DNA from 2 places in the Thalassotalea hakodatensis genome. Region 2 is predicted to be linked to the other one. Evidence: riboswitches for the same ligand, from Rfam matches in the RefSeq annotation. Region 2 holds a riboswitch; the other holds the start of a gene.
The links. A riboswitch is a leader RNA that binds a small molecule or an ion and turns the genes downstream of it on or off. The one in region 2 is predicted to bind lysine.
Positions count from the first base shown of each region.

Region 1 (7,593 bases), 1.3 Mb from region 2:
CAGCTCGTGCGCTAGCAACAGCATTACACGAACGACCGAATCTTTTTAATAACCAAGCAAGTTTTTTACCCAGCGTAGAAAAAGGCAAAGACTTATATAGCTACCCTTTATCACAACCCATCAATTTAGATGGTCAGCATTTTGATTGGCCTGATTACCTAAATAAAGCTCATTATTATGGGGCTAGTAATGTACTGTATGATCAAAGCAAAGAGAATAATCTTTCGTTAAATTACACTGCAGCGGTTGGAAAATACGATAAATACCTTTATTTTTATTTAAGTGTTGTTGATGATACGGTCGTTTTCCGCAATCAAAATGCGATTAGTGTATTACTAAACGATCGCGTTGAGCTTGCTTTTATTAGCCCCAACGGTGAATTTCAACGTTATGTGATCAGTAATAAAAGCGCAGGATGGTTAGATGCTTTTCATTTAAAAGCCAATGAGAAATACCCAAGCCGTGCGCCATTCATTCAAGGAAAATGGCTAAACACTAATCAAGGCTACAATATAGAATTACGTATTCCATTAGATAATATTAGCGACACACTAGCCTTTGCTGTTCATGATGTTGATCAACCCTTTAGTGAAACAATAACAACGATTGCAAGTGCTGATACTACCAGTGCCGACACGCTAGGAACCATCTTAGTTCCCTCTCCAGAAATAGAGCGTATTGTTAAAGGCATGCGTTATACTCAGTCAAGTATTTGGGTAGTTGATCAACATAATCGCGTGCTTGCCCGTGCTGGTGATATAACCAATGCAGAAGGCCTTTGGCACAAAACGTCAGGGATAGCTGACCAAAATGAATGGCACAGCAAAATAAGTAAGTGGCTTACTCCTTTATTTGAAACACTGCTGACACAACCCCCTAAATATTTTGTCGACCAATTATATGATGCACAAAACCTCACTGGCGAACATATCGAATCTGCGCTACTTGGCACTCCAGAAAGCCAATGGCGATTATCGGCAGATAAAAAAGCTGTCATATTAACAGCAGCTCACCCTATTTATATTAACAATCAAGTAAAAGGTGCGGTTATTGTAGAAGAAACTAATAATGGTATTCGAACGGTTCGAAATCAAGCATTAGAAAAACTATTTACCAGCATTTTAGCCATCATGCTATTTGGTATTTTAGCGTTTTTCTTTTTTGCTAGCAGAATTACGAATCGTATCAGATCATTAAGAAATCAAGCGGAACAAGCCATCGACGAACATGGGCGCATTAAAACCTTAGTGCCTGCTGCAACAACGAATGACGAAATTGGTGACCTATCTCGCAGTTTTTCAACCGCGGTTAGCCGATTAAACCAATACAATCAATACCTTGAAAACATGTCATCTAGGCTTTCACATGAATTGCGCACACCCATTGCGATCGTGAGAACATCACTGGAGAATTTATCTCTGCAACCATTACCCGAAACAACAACAACAACGGTAGAAAGAGCACAAGGCGGTTTAACCCGATTGAATTTGATCTTAACCAACATGAGTGAAGCGACAAACTTAGCGCAAATGCTGAAAAACACAGACTATACTACGTTCGACATCATCAAAGTATTAGAAGGCTGCTTACAAGGCTATCAACAAATTTATACTCAACATGACATTAATTTTCACAATACTATTGATTCAGCCAACATCAATGGTTCACCGGAACATATTGCACAATTGCTCGATAAAGTGTTTTCAAATGCGGTTGAGTTTAGTATCGATCAGCAGATCACCGTTAGCACCGCAATTAAACAACAAAAATTTTACCTTTATGTCAGCAATAATGGTGAACATCTTCCTCAAGCAATGGCTGAGCGATTATTTGATTCTATGGTATCTATTCGTGAAAATCGTCAAGAACCAGAGCAAGATAAGCGCCCACACTTAGGACTAGGGCTATATATCGCCAGGCTAATTTGTGAATTTCATCAAGGAACTATAAAAGCTAGTGATCATCACAACCCCGCAGGTGTTACGATAACTATTGAATTACCTATTATTGATTAAGCTTTAAAAATTGCTTATTCAATTCCAATATATTTATGCACTTGAATGGATAAGCGCCAGTTATTTTCGATGCAAGTTTGAATGGCTAATTCAGTAGCGCGTTTTTTTTGGCTAATCGGCTGTAAATACACAGGTTTATCAGTGATATTATTCTTTTTTAACAATAGTTTTAAATCATCCACGTGCGCTTCTGTTGCTACAGGGTGTTTAATTTCATTAGCACGTTCCAGTGCACTTTTTAACACGGGATAGCCACCTTTCATATTTATCTTAGGTGAAACAGTGACCCAACAAGCATCAGTCGTTTTAATTTCAAACGTACCAGAGGTTTCAATTTGTGTTGAAAACCCCTGCTCTTCTAATGTATGACATAGGGGCGTTAAATCAACCATACAAGGCTCTCCGCCCGTAATAACAATATGACGCGCTTTGAAACCTTGTTCTTTAAAAACAGATAATATTTCTTGCTCTGTTAAATTAGCCCAACTGACAGATTCTTGTGGTTTATTGACCATATTGTCAACATCTACCTGATCAACAACGTCAATATCCCACGTATGCTTAGTGTCACACCAAGAGCAGCCAACAGGACACCCTTGCAACCTCAAAAAAATAGAAGGTTGGCCAGTAAAACTGCCTTCACCTTGGATAGTTTCAAATAATTCATTAATTTTATACGTAACACTCATATTGCTTTGCAGATTGCCTATTTAATGGTTAAACGAATTCAAGTAAAATGCGCAAGATTTCTATTATACCCTAGTGAGACAAAATATGAGTAACAAAGTCGTGGTAATTTATTCTGGCGGCATGGATTCGTTCACTGTATTAAATAAAGCGGTTCATGATGGTAAGCAAGTATTTGCCCTATCGTTTGATTATGGCCAACGCCATGTTAAAGAATTAGATTGCGCAGCAAGCGTTTGCGCTACACTAGGCATTAAACATAAAATAATTGATATATCGGCAATAAACCAATTATTAGCGGGATCTTCACTAACCGATGATATTGAGATCCCAGAAGGCCACTACGAAGAAGAATCAATGAAGTCAACGGTCGTACCTAACCGCAATATGATTTTGTTATCGATGGCCGTTGGCTATGCCGTTTCTGTTGGGGCTAGCCAAGTTTATTACGGTGCACACTCTGGTGACCACGCAATCTATCCAGATTGCCGTCCTGAGTTTGTACAGAAAATGAATGATGTCTGTCAAATTGCAAACTATGAAGCAGTGGAAATTTATAGCCCTTACTTAACGGTCACAAAAACAGATATTCTCACCGACGGATTATCAATGGGTTTAGATTATAGCCAAACATGGACTTGTTATAACGGACGAGAAAAAGCCTGTGGTAAATGTGGCGCTTGCCAAGAACGTTTAGAAGCATTTAGCGAAAATAAAACAACAGATCCTCTGCCTTATGAAATAAGTGCATAACGCTTATAAAAAATCAGCGCCGTGCAAAACTCGGCGCTGATTTTATCATGCAAAAGTGAACAAGTTCTTATGCAGTTGCTCTACCGCTAGGTTAGCTTGCTGTTCATCAACCAGAAAACACAGGTTATGTTCACTTGCGCCTTGGCAAATCATTCGTACATTAACACCAGATAATGCTTCAAAGATATCAGTTCCAACTCCATTTGTTTGATGGATATTGTTACCTACCACGGCAACTAATGACAAACCATGTTCTACGGTCACTTCACATAATTGTTCCAACTCTTCAACAACCGTTGAATTTAATAATGCTTGAGTTGAACCTGTAGGATTATCAAAGGTCATTGCAACACTAATTTCACTGGTAGTGATCAAATCAACACTTAATTCATGCTTTGCTAATACTGCAAACACTTTGGCTAAAAAGCCACTGGCATGCAACATAGCGGGGCTTTTCACTGTAACAAGCGTTTGTTCACGACGTAAGGCAATAGATCGATAGGTAGGTTTTGATGCGACGGTTTGCTGTATGCGTGTTCCGCCTTTCTCGGGTTCTTTGCTAGAACCAACAAAGACCGGAATGTTTTGACGCATCGCAGGAATTAAGGTAGCAGGATGTAAAATTTTAGCACCGAAGGTTGCCATTTCCGCCGCTTCGCCAAAGCTAATTTCCTTAATAGATCTCGCTTGATCCGTGATCCGCGGATCCGTGGTAAAAATACCCTCAACGTCTGTCCAAATGGCAAGATTATCAGCTTCAAGTGCTTCTGCTAGCAAGGCAGCACTATAATCAGAGCCACCTCTTCCAAGCGTTGTTGTGTAACCTGCATCATTTTGACCAATAAATCCTTGAGTAACCAGTACACTTGACTCAAGCTTAGGGGCTAAAAAAGTTGAAACGTTGGCTTTCAATTTTTCAAGATTTACCACCGCTTTTCCGTACAAGTCATTCGTTTTCATTACTTGACGAACATCAAAATACTGCCCGGGTAAACCTACTGATTGTAATACTTGCGCAAAAATTCTTGAGCTCATTTGTTCACCAAATGATAAAATTGCATCGGAAATACGCGCACTATGGTTTAACGCATTTGCACTGGCATAAGCAGCAAGCTCTTCTAGTAAAACAGAAATTTTTTGGTTTAGATCATCATGTACATCAAGGTGCTGAGTAATATTATATTGGATATTGCCTATGTTCGTGATGATTTCATTTTGTTCAGCAACAGGTACGTTTGGCTGTGATAAACGCACTAAATAGTTTGTGACACCTGCGCTTGCAGAGACAACAACCAGTTTATTGTCTGGATTGTTTTTTATGATATGAGCACAACGAAGCATTGCTTGATAATCAGCGACACTTGTTCCACCAAATTTTGCTACCGTTACTGATGTCATGACGACACCTCAACATCAAAAAAACGGCTAAAGTTTAACGTTAACATGTAAAAGGTCTCCCTATCTGCCATTGAGTTGGCGATTATTATTAAGGAAGAGCATGACTGAGAAGAAATTCGTGTGAAAATACCGATTCGTTTCAGCCAGAAGCCCTCCACCCCATCTGTTTTACAACAGAGGTGACAGCCCTAAGGATTCAACCTTAGTAACCGAACATTATTTTTCCACACAAAAATAAGTCCTCGGCGATAGTCCCCCTCATTAGCTATCATTGGAATAGTGGTTCCTAAAACTAACTACCTGGCTATCGCACCTCTTCTGGAGCCTCAAAATCGAGTAAATAGTCTAATTTTGAGGCGTCGTTATTAAACGTTAAATAAACTAAAATTACAACACCTTGAGCGAAAAAAATAACGAAGTGAATTAGCGTACAAATTCACCCGGTTAATTGTTATGATCCCTCTGCTTAACTATCAAAAAATGTTGCATACAGGCGATTTAATTATGGATCTGTTTTTATTAAAGAAAATAATCGGCTTTTTACTGATGCCCATGAGTATTGTCGTTTTATTAATGCTATTAGCACTATTGCTTTTTAACCGTGCTCGCCGTTGGAGCTTTCGTTGTTTATTTTTGTCATCGATGCTGCTTATTTTCTTATCAACACCTTGGGTAAGCGATCGATTAATGGCTCCTATTGAAGCGAATTATGAATCCTTCACGAAACAAACCAGCAATGTCGATTTTATTGTTATTTTAGGCTGCGGTCATACAACAGATCTATCGCTACCAGCAACCTCTCAATTAAAAGCTTGTTCGCTGCAACGTATGGTTGAAGGTCTAAGAATTTACCAGTTACACCCTGAGGCACAATTTATCACCTCAGGGGCAGCGCTTAGTGATCCTACGCCCAATGCGGTTATGGTTAAAAATGCATTAATAAGTTTGGGTGTGCCTAACAAAAAGATATTTGTGCAAAATTTTCCTAAAGACACTAAAGAAGAGTCTGAAATAATTGCACCAAGAGTAAAAGGCAAAAATGTCGTATTAGTCACAAACGCTGATCATATGCCCCGCAGCGTAGCGTACTTTAAACAACAAGGAGTAGCTGTTATACCTGCACCTGCGAGTCCTTGGGTGAAAGGATTAGATCAAGAAAAAAAATGGGCATATTTTCTTCCACAAGCAGAAAGCTTGAAACAGAGTACCAATGCATGGTACGAAACGTTGGGTAGAATTGTTCAATTTATTACAGGGTAAAGAGGAATTTAGGGCGCATAAACGCCCTGTTATGTTTTCTTTATATAAAATAAACGTTATGCAGGGTTATCAATATCAATAAATGTAGCATCAAGCGAAAGGTCTGTAGCTATTTTTTCTGCTAACGCTTTCGCACCATAACGTTCTGTTGCATGATGGCCCGCGGCAAAATAATGAATATTCATTTCTCTGGCCACATGGGTGGTTTGTTCTGATATTTCACCGCTAATGAATGCATCAATACCAAGCTCTGCCGCTAATTCGATAAAGTTTTGTCCACCACCGCTACACCATGCAACTGTATAAATTGGTTTATCGATATTTGGGGCTATATGTAAGCATTTTCGTTCAAGCTTTTCACTGATTAGTCTCGCAAAATCTTCTCCGTTGGTTGGTGCATTGAGCCGTCCTTGTAATGAAACACTTTGTGGGTTTCCAGTTTCCAAAGGGCCAGTGATATCAATACCAAAAAGTTTTGCCAATTGTGCGTTATTACCGAGCTCTGGGTGTATATCAAGCGGCAAATGATAACCAAATAAATTGATATCATTTAATAATAATGCTTTTATCCGCTTATGCTTCATGCCTTTGATCACATAAGACTCGTTTTTCCAAAAATAGCCATGATGAACAATAAGAGCGTCGGCTTTTTCTTCGATTGCCCGTTCGATTAACGCTTGTGTTGCCGTAACGCCTGTGACCACTTTGTTAACCGTATTCGTGCCAGCAATTTGCAGCCCATTAGGACAATAATCTTTAATTATCTCTGGCTTTAATAAAGTATTTAGATATTGTTCAAATTCATTTAACTTCATATAAATTCTCAATTATTAATATTCTTTTTGGTATGTCTAACTTTTGAGCCTACCGAAGATACGTTGATCGGTGCCAATTTAGGTTTTAATTTCCACTTAGGCTTGATGGGTGTTAATGGCAACACCCGTTTTTTTGCCACAATCACATAGATAGAACCTAAGCCAGGCACAAAGCGTTGAGTAAACTGTCGCCACTGCCGAGCCATTAAATGTTGGCTGACATTATTTGCTAACATTGAGTGTAAACAACGTTCATCAGCAAGTATTTCGTAGCCCATCAAGTCAAGCCAATCTTTCACTCTCAATGGTGTGAAAAATCGCTCATTCCATGGAGGCTGCTGTCTACGATATGGTACAAAACTGTTTAACCCTGCAAGACTAAAAGCGTTATAGCCAGTGATCACTAGATAGCCATTTGGAATAAGCACGCGATTAGCTTCACGGATCACATGATGTGGATCTAAGGTAAATTCTAATACATGACTTAGTAAGCACACATCAACGCTATGTTCTAATAAAGGTAGGTCTTCTATTTCTGCATTTATATCAGCATGCGGTTTGTGCTCTGAAATGGTGACTTGATGTTGAATAGTAGAAGCCGAGGTATTGATATGGTGACTTAATGCACCAATTTTCAGCAGATGATAACCAAAAAATTTTGGCCA
Region 1 is NZ_AP027365.1:1,940,851-1,948,443, reverse strand. It holds gene pdsS (proteobacterial dedicated sortase system histidine kinase) at 1-2,015, shown strand, start outside; gene queE (7-carboxy-7-deazaguanine synthase QueE) at 2,030-2,704, opposite strand; partial or broken gene queC (7-cyano-7-deazaguanine synthase QueC) at 2,772-3,455, shown strand; gene lysC (lysine-sensitive aspartokinase 3) at 3,501-4,853, opposite strand; lysine riboswitch at 4,993-5,179, opposite strand; gene QUE72_RS08510 (ElyC/SanA/YdcF family protein) at 5,358-6,113, shown strand; gene QUE72_RS08505 (Nif3-like dinuclear metal center hexameric protein) at 6,170-6,928, opposite strand; gene QUE72_RS08500 (class I SAM-dependent methyltransferase) at 6,937-7,593, opposite strand, start outside.
Region 1: it holds a riboswitch for lysine, as region 2 does, so the genes downstream of both, lysC (lysine-sensitive aspartokinase 3) here and QUE72_RS02735 (2,3,4,5-tetrahydropyridine-2,6-dicarboxylate N-succinyltransferase) in region 2, are expected to answer to the same signal.

Region 2 (7,593 bases):
TGTGACAACATGATCGTATTGTGCTTTTATTGACGATAAACTATTCGTTGCAATCAAGTTACCAGATAGCTTGTTTATTTTAAGTGTTTTTTCAGCCGATGCTAAGGCTAATGCGCTCACATCAGCAAGTTCAATAGTGATATGTTGATTTGTTTTCGCTAAATACGTTGCAATAACACCTGCACCTGTACCGAAGTCAAGCACATGGCCTGATAGGTTATTTGACAGGTATTCAAATAAAACGCTTGTGCCTTTATCAAGACCGCCTTGACTGAAAACACCGGGTAAAGCCGCTATTACGCATTGTTCACCATTAATGGTTAAATCGTAATATTGAAACCAATCTTCAAGGTTAAAAGTGGGCAATTTATTTAAGGTTAATTCATACAAAACACAGTGCCGAGCAGAATCAATTTTATCAAGGGTGTTGTGATAACCTTGAGTCAACTTGCTTATTGATTTTATACCGCTTTTATTTTCTCCAACTATTAATATTCTTGCATTTTCTGACAAGTTTGCACTGAGCATTGCCAACGTAAACGTGAGTTCTTTTTTACTCTTAGGAAAGGTCATTATCACTAAGTCATGTAACGTTTTACTTTGATATTGACTATGAAAAATGGCGTTACTTTTTACGGTATTGTCTCTAAATAGGTAAGCATCATATTGCGTATCGTAAAATGTTATCTCATCAGCAGATGAAATTTGCTGCAAATGATTAGCAAAGTTATCTTGTGGCATGTTCACTAATAAAGGTGACGAAGCGATGAGTAAATCATCATGACGGGCTAACACTTGGCTAAGGTTGGTTAAAAACATTGATTGCTCAGTACAAATTGAATTCTACGCAGACAGAAAAGTACGTAAATTTGTGTCATAATAAGGCAGTATTCTACCTTATTATCTTGATGGTACCAAGGTTTAGCCTTACATTGTAAGGTGTAATTACTAGGAGTAAGTTATTGATATATGGTTGAAGCAAATACAAGCTTGGTGGTTTAGAAGCAACCTTTACAAGCGCATGCAAAATGCGAAATATTTTTTATTGCCATCATTGTTTAATAAAAAGCCTTGTATTGAAGTATATGTCGCGCTAAAAGATCCTCATAGCTATATGCTTATACAAGCGCTTATTCATATTGAACAACGTTATGAGGTAGACATAACATTATACCTTGTTTATGAATCTTTACCGGGGATAAACGTGTATCCCAAGCTTATGCGTCAGTGGGTGCTAACTGACGCTAATGTTATTGCACATCGCTATGGTTTAAAGGCAATTACCGTTGCGCCCAATGACTCTCAATTATTAACAGGTCAGCAGTATTGGCAGCTATCAGTGAAAAATGTTGTCGATGCTGAAAAGCTTTTTACCACTACTTGGCAAGGCTCATTTGAATATTACTGTCAAACATCAACTCCGGTGATTAATTTTCAAATTAAAAATCAGCGTAGACTTGTTAATAAGGGACATTATTTAGCGGCCACCTGTTTTTTTGCTGGAGAATGGTTTTTAGGCGTGGATAGGTTAAAATATTTAGAGCAGCGATTACTGAGCCTAGGGTTGATAAAAAAAGACAGCGAACCGTATTTTCAGCATGAATTTAACGATGAACACTTCACTGATCTGACTGTACCAATAATTAAAGATAGAACTGTTGACGTTTATTTATCATTAAATTGCCCTTATTCGTATATCGGGTTTGTTAAAGCGGTTCGTTTGGCAACAAAGCATCAATTAACATTATCGATTAAACCAATTATACCGATTGAAAAACGTGGCTTCAAAATTCCTGTTAATAAACAAAAATATATGTATATCGATGCTTATCGTGAAGCGAAAGCAGCCGATATAGCATTTTCAAATACTATTACTTGGTTTGATCAACACGTAGTGTGTTGTTACCAAATTTTTTCTTATGCAGCAGCGCAGGGGAAAGCCATTGATTATGTTAGCGCGGTTTTTAACGCTTTATTTGTTGAGTCTATTAACCTGAATGATAAGCATGCAATGAAGAGAATGTGTCAGCAATTACAGATTGATCATGCTGAAGCGCTAGCCTACCAACAACAACATGATTGGCAAGTGTGGGCTGAACAACATGTCAAAGAATTAGCTGAATTAGGTTTATGGGGAACTCCTTGTTTTAGATATCAAAGCACAAGTTGCTGGGGACAAGATAGATTCTTTTTAATCGAACAAGCTATTTCGCAACCCCCGGAAGTGAACAGTGAATATAGTGAAGAAGGTTATCCGGTTAAGGTTAATGTAAAAAGGCTTTAGTAATTTTAGGTTTGCTACTGAGGTAAAGGATTTAAATTTAAACAGACCTAGTGTATTTTTGTTGTTAAATGTACGCAAATTAAGCTAATAGTGTTTCGGTCACTTCAGTATCGCGAGCCATCCATAGCCTATCGTTGAATTTATCAAAAATTGAAAGATATCTTTTATTAAGGTCTCCGATGACTTTTTTTGGCGTTAACGCTATTTCGCTTTCTTTTTCTCCTGTTATTGAATAAAACTCAAGCTTGAAAGGCGCTGAATGCGTTTTAACTAATAAATGTGCACAATCAGTTGAAAACTGGCTAACACCCTTTGAAACCTCAGAAATGATGTTTTCGTTGCCATCTATTAACGAGCAAAGCTCTGATCTATCGCTAGGGTTGTCCATATGCATTTTGAAGTACTCACATCGGTGAAATAAAATGGTATTATTCACGTAAGCAACAGAGCAATCTGAGATATGCGAAGATTGAGATTTTTTCATTGAGTAAATAAAAGGATCATGAGTCGCATATTTATCATGAAGGTAAACCTTGGTGAAATAACTACTTTTAAATTTATAGAAATAATCTTCTAAGGGAAAAAGTAGCTCGTTATCTGCGATTTTGATTGCAGTTTTCAATGGACCTGTTTCATGTTGGTTATCTTCGGGAAAAGGCGATTTAAATGGGTATTTCTTAAATATTTTATTGTTAAAGTCATATTCAATGACGCTATGATCAAGAACACAGCCAAATCCAGAATCAGTTTTATAAAGCGCCCCCCTGTAGTTGAAATGATCAAATTTCATTCTAGGGATTTCATAATCAAGTACTTCAAAATGTCCTGACTTCAATATTAGGAACCTTCCGCTACAGTGAGCATGAGAACCTAAAACGACACAAATTTCATTGGGTAATGAAATGCATCCATGGACAAAATAAGGCAAGTTATATTTGTTCAGTACTTTTGTTTTTAAAGCCATATGAAATATTTATAAAAAGTTATTAACTATCAGTTGGTTAATATTAATAGCACATTAAAAAGGGTAAGTTAAGTAGGTGGATTAACTTCTATGTCCGAAGGTGCTTTAACCAAATAGCGTGTTGAACAATATTGTCAGATAAAGAAGACTTTCATTACGTAAAGGGTTGGTGGTTGCGAGATATTAGAATAAATGTTCTAATATGGAGTCCCTTTTATCGTAGGTGGGTTTCACCGGCCTACGCAAATAGGGCCAGAAGAGGCGCGTTTACTAGGTAGTTAATGGGAAGAGATCAAACTCTTATGAACATTAACCAGGGAGTATAACGCCGAGATAAATATATATTTGATGATGTATTTGTCGGTTGTTCAGGCTGAATCCTGGCAACTGTCACCGTAAGGTGGAGAGCTTCTGGCCTTTGTCAGGTTTAGCTACTTCTCTTACGTAGTTATTCGTCTGCAAAGCCTTCAGCTCTCCATTTAATTTACACGTTATCGCGTGGCATTTCTGCCGCGCTTTTTGAACTGTTAGTTTTTGGAGAATTTACCTAGTGAGTTGGCAACACACCTTAGAACAATTAGAAGCAGGCACCATTAGAGCGGCTAATAAAGATGAGCATGGTACATGGCATGCAAATGTCGCGGCTAAAGAAGCGATATTAGCGGCTTTCAAAGCTGGAGAAAATACAGCATTTACGGGGCCATACCAAGGATTTGTTGATAAACATAATCTACCCGCCAGAGAAATGACCGTTGCTGACGGTGTGCGCCTTGTACCGGGCGGCTCTTCTATACGTCGAGGTGCACATGTTTCACCTGGCGTAATTGTTATGCCACCAGCTTATATCAATGTGGGGGCATTTGTTGACGAAGGTACCATGGTAGACAGTCACGCTTTGATTGGCTCATGTGCGCAAATTGGTAAAAATGTGCATGTGTCTGCCGCGGTACAAATTGGTGGTGTATTAGAGCCTATTGGTGCGAGCCCTGTAATTGTTGAAGATGACGCATTTCTTGGGGCGGGTGTTGTCGTTGTTGAAGGTATCGTGATCCGCAAAGGGGCAGTGCTTGCTCCGGGCGTAACACTTTCTGCTTCTGTGCCTGTTTACGATTGTGTTAACCATGTGCAACTAGCTAAAGGTGCTGATATTCCTGAACGTGCGGTTGTGGTGCCCGGCACTCGACCGGTATCAGGTTTATGGGCTAATGAAAATGGGTTGAACATGGCTTGTGCGCTGATTGTTAAATATCGTGATGAACAAAGTGATGCTTCATTAACGCTTGAATCAGTACTTCGATAACAGGAGAAAATATGCAGCACTCAACGGGTGAGCAACTAACCAATAACTGGTATCAACAGTTTCAAAAAAGTGAAGGTCTACAACAGGCATTAAGTCATCATGTTAGTGATAATGTCGATGAACTTGCTTACTTTGTTTACGACTTAAATGCATTAAAAAGTCATTTATCTTCCTTACAGCAACAAGATGTAGTGAAACTTTGGTATGCAGTAAAGGCAAACCCTTTATCACGTATTATTCAAACGGTTGATCAAGCAGGGATTCAGTTTGACGTTGCCAGTAGCGGTGAACTACAGCAAGTGCTTGACCAAAATGTGAGTGCTAATCGAATACTCAATACTGGCCCTGCTAAATCGCGCGCTCAACTTGCCGAGTTTCTAGCCAAAGGGGTCAACACGTTTGTTGTTGAAAGTCCTAATCAGCTGAAGTGGTTGAATGAGCTAGCAAATGAGCAGTCGGTAACGCCTGATGTGCTGTTACGAGTACAGTTACAATGGCCTGATGGTGAGAAAAATCCGTTAGGTGGTAACCAAATAACGCCGTTTGGTATGTCATTAGACGCGTGGAAAAGCCATCATGTATCTTTGTATCCGCACCTGAATATATGTGGTCTACATATTTTTCAGTGGGGTAACATGTTGTCGAATAAAACAATGTATGCCCTATGGCAGCAAATGATAGAGCCTTTAGTGTCGCTTGCTAAAACCCTTGGTATGTCGTTAAAAATACTCGATTTAGGTGGTGGTTTAGGGATTGATTACCATGAGCACGGACAACAGTTACATTGGCCAGATATTATTGCCGATCTGGCGAAAATTAAGCAACAGGCAAATGTTGCCGAGCTATGGCTAGAACTTGGTAGATATGCTGTAGCTAATTGTGGTTACTATGTGACCTCAGTGGTTGATAAAAAGGTTAATTTTGACCAACAGCAATTAGTGCTAGCGGCAGGGATTAACCATTTGTTGCGACCGGGGATAACCGAGCAGCCTTTTCCTGTTCGGCTTTTACGTGATTCCTCGCAAAAAAATACGCTATTCGATTTACATGGTCCGTTATGTACCAGTATGGATAAGCTTGGTAACTTACCGTTACCAACGGATGTAGATATAGATGACCGCTTATTATTTGGTTATGTAGGCGCATATGGTTTTACTGAGAGTATGCCATTCTTTTTATGCCATCAAACCGCTGCAGAATATGTTTATTGTGAGCAAGAGCTATCTCTTGTACGTGCAGCAAAGCCTGCGCAGTGGTATCTAGCATAATAATAAAAGAGACGATAATGACAAATTTTACAAAAGACGTGATGCATGTAGGTGAAATGGCCAGTGGCGCAGCACTAACGGTTCCAGTGTATCGACTTAAAGGTGATTCAACAGCGCCGAGTGTATATATTCAGGCGAACATGCACGGTGCAGAAGTACAAGGTAACGCGGTAATTTTCCAATTGCTGGAGTTATTAAGGAATACGCACGTTAAGGGTGATATTACCCTGGTACCGTATGCTAACCCTGTTGGTTGCAACCATAAAAATGGTGAATATACACTAGGTAGGTTTGATCCTATCACCGGCGTTAATTGGAATAGAATGTATCATTTTTCGCCTGAAATGATAAAGCCGTTTGTCCGTGAGAGTATTGGTAAAGACGATAAAACCATTGAGGCGAACTTTAAAGCATTAATGATCCAAAGTATTGAACAAAAACTTAATCACAATATTTTTGGTTTAACGACTGGGCAACGAATCGCTTATCAGCTGCAGCGCTTAGCACACCAAGCAGACCTTGTGCTTGACTTGCATACTGGGCCAATATCTAGCAAACACTTATATTGCCCAGAATACGCAAAAGAAAGCGCTAAACACTTTGATATTCCGCATACCTTGTTGATCCCAAATCAATTTGACGGCGCATTAGATGAAGCAACCTTTTGCCCCTGGTGGCATCTACAAGAAGCTTTCGCAGAGTTAGGTATTAACTTTTCGATTAGCTCTGCTTCATTGAATAAAGAAAGCTTTACCGTTGAACTTGGCTCACAAGAACAAATTGATTTAGATGTGGCTTTAGAAGATGCGCAAAGTATTTTGAGTTACTTACAGTATAAAGGCGTCATTGATGCGCCAGAATACCAAGCAAAACAAATGACTCGTTATGCATGTATGTTAAAAGACTATAAAGCCTATTATTCACCCATGGGCGGAATGGTAGATTATTTGGCTGAATTCGGACAACCTTTGCCTGCTGGCGAGCCGTTAGCAAGAATATTAAGAATGGATAACTATGGTGATGGTGATCCTCTGCATTATTTATCTTTGGATCAAGAAGTTATTCCTATTTTGCACTTTGCATCAGCAAGTGTTAACCAGGGCACTGAACTTTATAAAGTGTTTACTAAGTATTTTACCTTGTAAGTGAAAAATTTAATCAAATAATACTTTGTTTACACCAATAACTCAGTCGCGTGTTATTGGTGTAACCTGCTTTTACTTAATGTTAGCCATAGCGTTTATGGGTATTATTCTTCCGCGTGTTCTTTGATGTAAGCAAAGAGATCTCGATATGATTTACCCGGTTTTTCAGCGTTATGCTCTTTAGCTGCTTGGCGGACAAGTTGCCTTAATTTTTGTCGTTCCATTGCTGGGTATTGTTTAAGCATGGCTTCAATTTTATCGTTACCTTGAGTAATAAGGTCATCACGCAATTGTTCTAAACGTAAATGACGTGAGGTGTCTTGCTGATGTTTATTCGCCATTATATCTAATGCTTGATTCACATCTGTTAAATCAGTTTCAAGTAACACTTTACTCATAAACCTGACATGACGGCGTAATGCTTCAGGCTTATTTTTAATTTTGTCAGCGAGCGCTAACGCTTCAAGAATTTCTTCAGGAAAGGGCACTTTCGCGCGCTGTGCTTTGGAAAGCTTAACCAATTTCATGGCAAAGTCTTGCATAGCGTGCATTTCACGTTTTATTTCGGTTTTACTTTTATAATCTTCATCGAATTCATCGATATCGTGTTCGTACTGAGGCATAATAACGCT
Region 2 is NZ_AP027365.1:641,004-648,596, forward strand. It holds gene QUE72_RS02720 (methyltransferase) at 1-819, opposite strand, end outside; gene QUE72_RS02725 (DsbA family protein) at 1,022-2,284, shown strand; gene QUE72_RS02730 (hypothetical protein) at 2,364-3,248, opposite strand; lysine riboswitch at 3,497-3,667, shown strand; gene QUE72_RS02735 (2,3,4,5-tetrahydropyridine-2,6-dicarboxylate N-succinyltransferase) at 3,799-4,548, shown strand; gene QUE72_RS02740 (PLP-dependent decarboxylase) at 4,560-5,816, shown strand; gene QUE72_RS02745 (succinylglutamate desuccinylase/aspartoacylase family protein) at 5,834-6,961, shown strand; gene yjgA (ribosome biogenesis factor YjgA) at 7,066-7,584, opposite strand.